2 linked regions of the Sinorhizobium meliloti genome follow. Each later gene encodes a partner of the first gene's protein in a complex. Links are inferred from orthologs where the notes say so. Each region holds a gene or a part of one and is shown in the gene's direction. Other genes may lie near its edges.

The links. Proteins that work in one complex are often made in the same cells at the same time.
Region 2: the proteins of JOH52_RS00240 (region 1) and dnaG are in contact, whole or in part, in a crystal structure (PDB 2R6A), measured with the Geobacillus stearothermophilus proteins. The link is inferred for Sinorhizobium meliloti from one-to-one orthologs. Residues at the interface, in WP_033016901.1 of Geobacillus stearothermophilus: Ser13, Glu15, Ala16, Gln18, Glu91, Leu92, Asp94, Ala95, Val96, Pro97, Thr98, Ala99, Ala100, Asn101, Tyr104, Tyr105, Ile108; in WP_049624496.1 of Geobacillus stearothermophilus: Lys456, Leu457, Leu458, Pro459, Ala460, Asn463, Ala464, Leu467, Leu535, Leu536, Ile537, Ala538, Gln544, Glu545, Asp548, Tyr549, His552.

Annotation. Positions count from the first base shown.
Region 1 is NZ_JAGIOS010000001.1:47,217-55,168, forward strand. What follows is about bases 817-3,652. They hold JOH52_RS00240 (replicative DNA helicase), read left to right. Parts: upstream 817-1,402; coding sequence 1,403-2,902; downstream 2,903-3,652. Other genes in these bases: JOH52_RS00235 (MarR family winged helix-turn-helix transcriptional regulator), read right to left, coding at 817-1,081; JOH52_RS00245 (AzlD family protein), read right to left, coding at 3,054-3,356; JOH52_RS00250 (AzlC family ABC transporter permease), read right to left, coding at 3,353-3,652. Also shown: JOH52_RS00230 (MFS transporter), read right to left, coding at 1-632; more of JOH52_RS00235, read right to left, coding at 629-816; more of JOH52_RS00250, read right to left, coding at 3,653-4,006; JOH52_RS00255 (AraC family transcriptional regulator), read right to left, coding at 4,188-5,045; alr (alanine racemase), read left to right, coding at 5,179-6,318; DNA repair protein RadA, read left to right, coding at 6,442-7,845; JOH52_RS00270 (CvpA family protein), read left to right, coding at 7,914-7,952. UniProt on the Escherichia coli protein: The main replicative DNA helicase, it participates in initiation and elongation during chromosome replication. Travels ahead of the DNA replisome, separating dsDNA into templates for DNA synthesis.
Region 2 is NZ_JAGIOS010000001.1:2,465,415-2,468,386, forward strand. It holds dnaG (DNA primase), read left to right. Parts: upstream 1-470; coding sequence 471-2,474; downstream 2,475-2,972. Other genes in the region: JOH52_RS11670 (GatB/YqeY domain-containing protein), read left to right, coding at 1-237; recQ (DNA helicase RecQ), read left to right, coding at 2,520-2,972. UniProt on the Escherichia coli protein: RNA polymerase that catalyzes the synthesis of short RNA molecules used as primers for DNA polymerase during DNA replication.

The DNA of each region.
Region 1 (7,952 bases):
TAGCTGAGAATGTCGGCACGCTGAATGACCTTGGCATGAGGCACCGGCGTCAGGGGCAGCAGATAGATGATCGGCAACGCGATCAGCGCGAGCGCCATCTCGAGCGTGTACAGCCCGTGCCATTGTCCGATCTCGATGAGCTCAGGCGAGATCAGCCGCGTCATCGGAGCGGCCAAGGTCGTGCATGTCAGGGCGAGTGCGAGGGCCACCGTCAGCTTTCGCGCCGGTGGAAAGGCTTCCAGCATATAGAGAAAGCCGAGGGTCGACATCGGCGCGGCCGCAATGCCGCTGATGAAGCGGACGACGACCGCCGAATGAAGGTCCGAGACGAAGACGTTCATCAGTGAAGCGATGACGAATCCGACGATGCCGATCTCTGCGAAGCGGCGAAGACCATACTGGGCGCGGATCTTCACGAGAGCGGCCGAAAGGCTGACATTCGGCGCCATGTAGGCAGCGGCAAGCCAGGCCGCCTCCACCGACGTGGCCGAAAGCGACCCCTGGACCTGCGCAAGATTGGCCGACGCGAGATTCATACCGAGCCCCTGTGTCAGAAAGAGGAGAGCGGAGCCGGCGATATAGAGAGCCGATTTGCCGATACGCATCGAGCCGGGAGCGGCAACGGCATTCATCGGTCGCCACTCCGACCGATCGACTGGATGTTCGTCGCGATCTTGCAGACGACCTTCAGCGCGACGGCGATTTCCTGCGGCTGCAGCCCGCCCAGAACCTCTTCGCGGATGTCGCTCGCGAGCTTCTGGATCTCATCCGCCACGGAGCGGCCGACGTCCGTCATGTGGATCTGCTTCGCACGCCGGTCGGAAAGCTCGACCCGGCGCTCGATGAATCCCTGCTTTTCCATGCCGTCGAGAAGCCGAACGATCGTCGGCGTCTCGATATCGAGCTCTTCGGCCAACTCGCGTTGATTGAGACCTTCTTTCCTGGCGAGCGCGAACAGCATCCGCGCACGCGGCAGCGTCAGGCCGCGCTCCTTCACCCGCGCGTCGAACACCGAGCGCAGTTTGCGGTTGACGGTCGCAAGTGCGTCGAACAGTTCACGATTGTCGTTTGGCTTCGGCATTTAGTATCTTTTCCATATTACTAGCATGCTAACTATCTGGACACTATTTAATCCGGCCATGGGCATTTTTCAAGATGCCGATCGAGGACGCGGGGATGCGAATCAGGTAGTTTTACCCATGGCCGCGGCGTCAACCAGCATCGCGTGAGAATGTATTTTTTTACAACTTCTCCCTTGTCCCCCTGTGGATCAGTCGAACAACGGGCAAAGGCGACAGGCCGGGTTGTATGGCACGCCACTGTTGCGTGCCTGCACTAGACGCGGCGCGCAACAGTCAGCAAACCGGGTGCCTCACGGGATCATAAGCGGAAACGGAAAACGATGAACGACGCAGCGCGAAAGCTCGCCCCTTTGGCCAAGGATCAGGCGGAACAGCATTATCGCGAGGCGCCGAACAATCTGGAAGCGGAGCAGGCCCTGCTCGGCGCCATTCTCGTCAATAACGACGCCTTCTATCGCGTCTCGGATTTCCTGAAACCCGTACACCTTTATGAGCCGTTGCATCGCAGGATCTTCGAGATCGCCGGCGAAATCATCCGCATGGGCAAGACTGCCAACCCGGTGACGGTCAAGACCTTCCTCAAGGCCGACGAGAAGGTCGGCGACCTGACGGTTGCACAATATCTCGCGCGCCTTGCCGCCGAAGCAGTGTCCATCATCAATGCGGAGGATTACGGCCGCGCGATCTACGACCTGGCGCTCCGCCGGTCGCTGATCACCATCGGTGAAGACATGGTGAACATCGCCTACGACGCACCGCTCGACATGCCGCCGCAGAGCCAGATCGAGGACGCCGAACGGCGGCTGTTCGAACTCGCCGAAACAGGGCGCTACGATGGCGGCTTCCAATCGTTCAATGACGCGGTAGCGCTCGCGATCGACATGGCCGGACAGGCGTTCGAGCGGGACGGTCATCTCTCCGGCATTTCCACCGGCATCCATTCCCTTGACGGGAAGATGGGCGGACTCCAGCGATCGGACCTGATCATCCTCGCCGGCCGTCCGGGCATGGGCAAGACCTCGCTCGCGACGAACATCGCCTACAACATCGCCGCCGCCTACGAGCCGGAAGTACAGCCCGACGGCTCCTTCAAGGCCAAGAACGGCGGCGTGGTCGGCTTCTATTCGCTCGAAATGTCGTCCGAACAGCTCGCCACCCGTATCATCTCCGAGCAGACCGAGGTCTCCTCCTCGAAGATCCGCCGCGGTGATATTTCGGAGGCGGATTTCGAGAAGCTCGTCGCCTGCTCCCAGATGATGCAGAAAGTGCCGCTTTATATCGACCAGACCGGCGGTATCTCGATCGCCCAGCTTGCCGCGCGCGCTCGCCGATTGAAGCGGCAGCGCGGCCTCGACGTGCTCGTGGTCGACTACATCCAGCTCATGACCGGTTCGAAGAAGTCCGGCGAAAATCGAGTACAGGAAATCACCGAGATCACCACCGGCCTCAAGGCGCTCGGCAAGGAGCTGAACGTGCCGATCATCGCGCTTTCGCAGCTCTCGCGCGCGGTGGAAAGCCGCGAGGACAAGCGGCCGCAGCTCTCCGACCTGCGTGAATCGGGCTCGATCGAACAGGACGCCGACGTCGTCCTCTTCGTGTTCCGCGAGGAATATTACGTGAAGAACATGGAACCGCGCGACGAATTCGATCCGAAATACGAAGAGTGGAAGATGCAGATGGAGAAGGTGAAGGGCACGGCCGACGTGATCATCGCCAAGCAGCGCCACGGACCGACCGGCACCGTCAAGCTCGCCTTCCAGTCGGAATTCACGCGCTTCTCGGATCTCGCCGATCCGTCGTTCACGCAGTACGAGCATTGACAGGCTGATTGCGGCCCCTCATCCCGCTGCCGCGACCTTCTCCCCGCAGGCGGGGAGAAGGGGCAAGCCGCATGCAAACAGGTCCCCTCGCCCCGCTTGCGGGGAGAGGGTTAGGGTGAGGGGCATTTTCTCAAGGCGCAGCGACGCCTCTCTACCCCACGAACACCCTCGCAACCGCCACGACAATCACGCCGGCCGCCACGGCCGCGAGCAGCGGCAGCCTCGTGGCGACAAGCGCTGTGGCGAGGGCCGCGAGCGTTTCGGCCGGCCCGGTGACCAACGCCGTCGGCGCGATGACGGCCATCAATACGGCCGGCGGGATCGCCTCCAGCGCCCGCTTCTGCTTCGGACCTATCGTCACGAAACGGATGAGGACAAGACCGCCGAGCCGGGTCAGCACCGTCGCAACGGCCATCGCGGCGATCGCAAGAAACGTGTGCGGATCGAGCGTCATGCGCGGGCTTCCTGACGTTCACCGGTGAAAAGCGCCGCAACGACGCCCGCCGCCGAACCGGCTGCGATGTACCAGACGCCGGGGAGGAACTGGCGTGCGAGGACCGCGGCCGCGGCGCTCGCAGCGAGAATCGCGCCGGTTTCACGTCCCTTCCAGAAGCCCATGACCAGGACGATGAAGACCGCGGGAAACGCAAAATCGAGACCGAGCGCTTTCGGGTCTCCGAGGAATGCGCCGGCGAGCGAGCCGGCAAGACCGGCAAGCACCCAGGCCAGATAGAACGGCACCGCAAGGCCCGCATACCAGGCAGGCGTGAGACGCGACTCACCTGCCCGGACCTCGGCCATGGCCCAGATCTCGTCGGCAAGGAGAAGCATCGCGGCATATCTCGCCGGCCCCGAGAAGGCCGGCATCTTCGTGCCGATCGATGCGCTCATCAGAAGATGACGGATATTGACGAGCAGCGCCGAAAATCCGAGAGCGGCCCAGGAGGCGGGATGAGTCCAGATGTCGAGCGCAACGAATTGCGAACCGCCGGCGAAGACCAGCGCGCTCATCATCACGACTTCGAGGCTCGACAGGCCCTTGGTCGCGGCAACGGCCCCGAAAACGAGCCCGATCGGCATCACCGCCACGATGAGCGGTGCCATCGCCCTGAAACCTCCCCAGAATTCCTCGACTGCCCGCGACTTCTTCACGCCTGGGATCTCCCGTACTTGCAACACTAACCTTCTGAAACTACGCGCTTCCGGACGGAAAACCGTCACACGCTTTTCCTGGAAGTGCCCAGGAAGTAACCAGGCAGAAGACCGCCGTCTTGAACGAAAGTGATCAGGCTGAGCGATAGGCACCCGGCGTGACGCCGGTTCGAGCCTTGAAATGGCGGCTGAAATGCGCCTGATCGGCGAAACCGCAGTGATAGGCGGTGTCCGCCGCAGACCAACCTCTGCGCAGGAGCGCCTTTGCTTCCCGCACCCGCTTGTCGGTGAGAAAAGCATGCGGGGTGATGTGGAATTCCTTTCGGAAGGCGCGGATCAGATGGGCGCGGCTGAGGCCCGCCAGCTTCGCAAGCTCCTCCAGCCCGATATCGTGCGTGTAGTTTTCAACAAGATAATCGCGTGCCCGGTGCACGGCTGAGCTCTCGCGCGTCTGCAGGGGGACGATGATAGCGTTGCCGTGGCGCTCGAAGAGCCTGGCCAGGAACCCGAACATGCTTTCGTCCGCTTCCAGGGTACCGACCTTGCCTTCCAATGCACGGTGCGCACGATGAAAGCCGAGCGCAAGCTCTCTATCGGTGAGAAGCAGCCGCGAGAAGGACGGCGTTCCCTTGAAGGAGCGGCCGGTCACATCCTCGAGTATCTCGACCAGCAGGTCCGTGGGTGGATAGACCATCCGGTAGCGGTAGCCTTCGTGACCCGGATGCCCGTCGTGGATTTCATCCGGATTGATGAGATAGAGATCTCCCGGGCCCGTCTGCGATCGTTCCCCCTTGATCGTGCTGATCTGGGAACCCGCTTCGATCGCACCTATGCTGAACGTGTCGTGCGCGTGCGGTGCGAATTCATGCGTGATGAAGGTCGCGCTCAGGCACTCCATGCCCTTGAAGCGCGGGTCGCGCCAGAAACGGGTCCGCTCGGCTCCCTCGAGCGGCATGGCCTCGATGGCCTTTTCCTGTGAGATCGTTTCCATCGGACGATCTTATCGGGCGAGGAGAGCCTCGTCTTGCATGAAAGTGCTTTCGGCCAGAGCATTGCGTCGGCCGTTTGCGGCGCGGGGCACTTGGATGTATTGCTGCCGATATCGCCCACGCAGAGTTTTCGGTATGCAAAGCCCCGAGTTTCTTTCCGCCTCCAGCAGGCTCACCGTCGACCTCACCGCGCTCGCCGACAATTGGCGGGCGATGAACGAGCGGTCCGGAAAAGCCCGCGCCGCCGCCGTTCTGAAGGCCGATGCCTACGGTCTCGGCGTCGTGCATGCCGCTCCGGCTCTCTATGCCGCCGGCGCGCGCGATTTCTTCGTGGCCAGTGTCGAAGAAGGGGCCGATCTTCGCCCGCTTGTTCCGGATGGGCGAATCTACATTCTCGCGGGAATGTGGCCCGGCAACGAGGAGCTCTTCTTCGAGAACGATCTCGTGCCGATCATCAACTCGGAAGAGCAGCTGGCGGTCTTCATGGCAGCGCTTTCCGAACGGGGCGACCACCCCTGCGTTCTCCACGTCGACACGGGCATGAACCGGCTCGGCCTGTCGCCTGAGGAGGCGCTTGCCCTCGCCCACGACCCTGCGCGGCCTGCGAGTTTCTCGCCGGTCCTCGTCATGAGCCATCTGGCCTGCGCCGACGATCCCGGACACCCGATGAACCGCTATCAGCTTCAGCGTTTCCGCGAGGTGACCGCCGCCTTCGAGGGCGTGCCGGCGAGCCTTGCAAATTCCGGCGGCGTGTTCCTCGGTGCGGACTACCACTTCGACCTCACCCGGCCCGGCATCGCGGTCTATGGCGGCGAGGCGGTAAATGGCGCGGTCAATCCGATGAAAGCGGTCGTCACCGCCGAAGCGCGCATCGTGCAGGTCAGGACGGTTCCATCCGGCGGAACGGCAAGCTACGGCGCCTCGGTCCGCTTCGGCCGCGACAGCCGCATTGCGACGGTCGCGATCGGCTATGCCGACGGCTACCACCGTTCGGTTTCGGGCGGCGGCGTCACCCTCAGACAGGCGATGCCCTCGGGCGCCTTCGGTTTCCTGCATGGTATGAAGGTGCCGCATGTCGGTCGGGTGACGATGGATCTGAGCCTGTTCGATGTCACGGACCTGCCGGAAGCGGCCGTACGTGCCGGCGATTATATCGAGGTCTTCGGGCGCAATGTCGTCATCGACGACGTCGCGCGCGCCGGCGGTACCATCGGCTACGAGCTGCTGACGAGCCTCGGCCGGCGCTATCATCGGACCTATGTCGGAGGCGCTTGAACAAGGCGCAAAGGAATATCGTCCTTTCAAACAGGATTTCGCGGCATTATGTGACCGCCAAGAGTGATTCTCGGGCGGCGGCAATTCCGCCATCTGCCCGCAAACATCCGAAAGCCGACATCTATGGCGAAAGCCCGCACCCAGTTCGTCTGCCAGAATTGCGGCACAGTCCATTCCCGCTGGGTGGGCAAGTGCGACGGCTGCGGCGAGTGGAACACGATCATCGAGGATAATCCCACGGCGGGGATCGGCGGCGGTCCCATGCGCACGCCGAAGAAGGGGCGTCCCGTCGCACTTACGACGCTGTCCGGAGAGATCGAAGACGCGCCGCGCATCCAGACCGGCATTTCGGAACTCGATCGCGTGACCGGCGGCGGCTTCGTTCGCGGATCCGCACTGCTCGTCGGCGGAGATCCGGGCATCGGCAAGTCGACCGTGCTGATGCAGGCGGCCGCGGCGCTTGCACGCCGGAAGCACCGGGTGATCTATGTCTCGGGCGAAGAAGCGATCGCCCAGGTCCGCCTGCGTGCTCAGCGGCTCGGCGCCGCCGACAGCGACGTGCTCCTTGCCGCCGAGACGAATGTCGAAGATATTCTCGCGACGCTTTCCGAGGGCAAGCGCCCGGACCTCGTCATCATCGATTCCATCCAGACGCTTTGGAGCGACATCGTCGACTCCGCGCCCGGCACGGTGACGCAGGTGCGCACCGGTGTGCAGGCGATGATCCGCTTCGCCAAGCAGACGGGCACGGCGGTCGTGCTGGTCGGCCACGTGACAAAGGAGGGCCAGATCGCCGGCCCCCGCGTCGTCGAGCACATGGTCGACGCCGTCCTTTATTTCGAGGGCGACCGCGGCCATCATTACCGCATCCTCAGGACGGTGAAGAACCGTTTCGGACCGACCGACGAGATCGGCGTTTTCGAAATGTCCGACAAGGGCCTGCGCGAGGTCGCCAACCCGTCGGAGCTGTTTCTCGGCGAACGCAATGCGAAATCGCCGGGTGCAGCGGTTTTCGCCGGCATGGAAGGCACGCGCCCCGTGCTTGTCGAGGTACAGGCGCTGGTCGCGCCGACATCGCTCGGAACGCCGCGCCGCGCCGTGGTCGGCTGGGACTCGGCCCGCCTTTCGATGATCCTCGCCGTGCTGGAAGCCCATTGCGGCATTCGCCTCGGCCAGCACGACGTCTACCTCAATGTCGCGGGTGGCTATCGCATTTCCGAACCGGCGGCCGATCTCGCTGTGGCTTCCGCACTGGTTTCGTCGCTTGCCGGGCTTGCCCTGCCGCCCGATTGCGTCTATTTCGGCGAAGTCAGCTTGTCGGGTGCAGTCCGGCCGGTTGCGCATACCGCCCAACGTCTCAAGGAAGCCGAGAAACTCGGTTTCTCCCAGGCAGTCCTGCCATCTGCATCGACCGAGTTGCCGAAGAACGGCAACGGCCGCTGGAGCGAGATGGAAAGCCTGCCGGATCTGGTGGCGCGTATCGCGGGATCGCGGCGTGCCCTGCAACAGACGAATGACGAGGACTGACGGAATAGCCGCGCCCTGGAGCATCAACGGGATGTGCCGCCTGGCGGTGGAGTCGGAGTAAGGACAACATGCCCATCACAATTCTCGACGGTATCGTTCTCGGCGTC
Region 2 (2,972 bases), 2.4 Mb from region 1 along the record:
GGCGGGCGGCCGGAGCTTGCCGAGCAGGAGCGGCAGGAAATCGCCATCATCAACCAGTTCCTGCCGGAGCAGCTTTCCGAGGAAAAGGTCAAGGAAGTCTGCGCCAAGACCGTCGCGGAAATCGGTGCGCACGGGCTGCGCGACATGGGCAAGTGCATGAACGCCCTGAAAGAGCGCTATCCGGGCAAGATGGACTTCGGCAAGGCCTCCGGGGTGGTCAAAGACCTCCTGAAGTAAGCCGCAGCGCCCGCTTCGGCGGGCGCGCCTTCCCTGGGCGGCTGACGGCAAACGACCCGCGCCGCGCCGGCCGACAAGCGTTACCCCTTGGCTTTAGCGCATGCCTGTGAATAGCGGGCAAGGCGCAGGCTGCCTGTGGCTTCCTTCGGCCATGCCGCTTATATGGAGGTTTGCGTGCATGTCGTTGCCCGAAGCCGCTGCACGGGCTCGGGCGACATGCAGTAGAGGTAACCATGCGCTTTTCACCGTCCTTTCTCGATGAGATACGCGACCGCGTCCCCATTTCGGACGTGATCGGCAAGCGCGTCACCTGGGACCGACGCAAGACCAATGTTTCGCGCGGCGATTATTGGGCCTGCTGCCCGTTCCACGGCGAGAAATCGCCGAGCTTCCACTGCGAGGATCGCAAGGGCCGCTATCATTGCTTCGGCTGCGGCGTTTCCGGCGATCATTTCCGCTTCCTGACCGAGCTCGAGGGCCTGAGTTTTCCGGAGGCCGTGCAGCAGATCGCCGATCTGGCGGGCGTCCCGATGCCGCAGCCGGATCCGCAGGCCGAGCAGCGCGAGCGCGAACGTACGAGCCTGCTCGACGTCATGGAACTGGCGACGCAGTTTTTTCAGGATCAGCTTCAGACGGCGAACGGGGCAAAGGCGCGCGCCTATCTGCGCGAGCGCGGACTGACCGGCCGCACGATCGAGACGTTCCGTCTCGGTTTTGCACCCGACAGCCGCAATGCGCTGAAGGAGTTTCTGGCCGGCAAGGGGATCGGCAAGGAGCAGATCGAAGCCTGCGGCCTCGTCGTGCACGGCGACGGCATTCCGGTCTCCTACGACCGCTTCCGCGACAGGATCATGTTCCCGATCCCGTCCGCGCGAGAAAAGGTGATCGCCTTCGGCGGGCGCGCCATGTCGCCGGACGCCCCGGCCAAATATCTGAACTCCAACGAGACCGAGCTCTTTCACAAGGGCAATGTGCTCTTCAATTTCGCCCGCGCCCGGCGGGCCTCGCAGGGTGCCGATGGCGCAGGCACGATCATTGCCGTCGAAGGCTATATGGACGTGATCGCGCTTCATCAGGCGGGGATAGAAAATGCCGTTGCGCCGCTCGGTACGGCGCTTACCGAAAATCAGCTCGATCTCTTATGGAAGATGACGACCCAGCCGGTGCTCTGCTTCGACGGCGACGGCGCCGGTGTCCGCGCCGCCCATCGGGCCGTCGATCTCGCGCTGCCCCATTTGAAGCCGGGCCGGTCCGTGCGCTTTGCCCTGTTGCCGGAGGGCAAGGACCCGGACGATGTGGTGCGCCATGACGGACGCGAGCCCTTCGACAAGGTGCTCGCCAATGCCCGCTCGCTGGCCGACATGGTCTGGCAGCGCGAGGTGCAGGGCGGGGATTTCGACACGCCGGAAAAGCGCGCCGAACTCGAAGCGCGGCTGCGGCAGGTGACCTCGGTAATCGCCGACGAGAGCGTGCGCCGCCACTATGGGCAGGACATGCGCGACCGCCTGAATGCGTTTCTCCAGGGGAGCGCGCCGTTCAGAGGCGAAAGGCGGCCGTTCGAGCGGGGCGGGAGGCAGGCGGGCAGGCAGGGCGGCAGGGGCTGGTCGCCGGCTCCCAATCCGGTCATGGGCGCGGCCGTGGAGGCTGGGACCGCCGGTAGTTCCAAACTCAATCAGATGCTGAAGGCCGGCGGCTCGCTTCGCCCGCCGGTACTTCGCGAGAGCGTGCTTGCATTGACGATCGTCAATCATCCGCAATTGCTGTTCGACGAGTATGACGAGATCGCCACGATCGAGTTCGACCACCGTGATCTGCAGCGCTGCTGGGCTGCGGTTCTGAACGCCGCGGCGGCCAACGGATTGCGGCTGACGCGGGAAACCCTGATGGAGCAGCTCGAGGCGGAGGGTTTCTCGGCGCTGATCGGCGCCCTGGACCAGCAGGTGCGCTATGCGCGGCTCTGGACGGCAACGGCGGCGGCGGCTCCGGAGGATGCGCGCGAAGGTTATCTCCAGGCCCTGACGCTTCATCGGCGGACGAAGGCGCTGCTCTGGCAGAAGCGGGAGCTCGAGCGGGAGATCGCGGAAGCCACGGCCTCCGAAGACGTGGAGCAGGGTCAGCGGCTCGTGCGCGCCATGGAGGAGGTGCAGCTCGAGCTGCACCGGATGGACAAGCTCGAAGCGATCATCGAAGGCTTCGGCGTGCTTTCCGGCCGCGTCAAGGGGCCGGCGGCTCGGTAGCCGATACTCTCACGACGGGCAGGTTGAGCAGCGGCCCGAGCGGGTTTGCCTTCGATCAGCCTCGACTCCATACTGCGTGCTCCCGATGAAAGCGATTCCATGCCCGAAAGCCACAACACCGGCCGCCTGTTCGAAACGGAAGGCGTCAGCAATCCCCTCGATCTCCTGAAGCGTATCTACGGTTATTCCACCTTCCGCGGCCAGCAGCAGGCGGTCGTCGACCATGTGGTTGCCGGTGGCGATGCCGTCGTGCTCTTTCCGACGGGGGCGGGAAAATCGCTCTGCTTCCAGATCCCGGCGCTCTGCCGCCGGGGCGTCGGCATCGTCGTTTCGCCGCTGATCGCCCTGATGCGCGATCAGGTGGAAGCGCTGAAGCAGCTCGGCATCCGGGCCGCGGCACTCAACTCTTCATTGACGCGGGACGAGGCGATTGCGGTCCGCCGCGCACTTTCGAGAGACGAACTCGATCTCCTCTACGTGACGCCGGAGCGCGCCGTC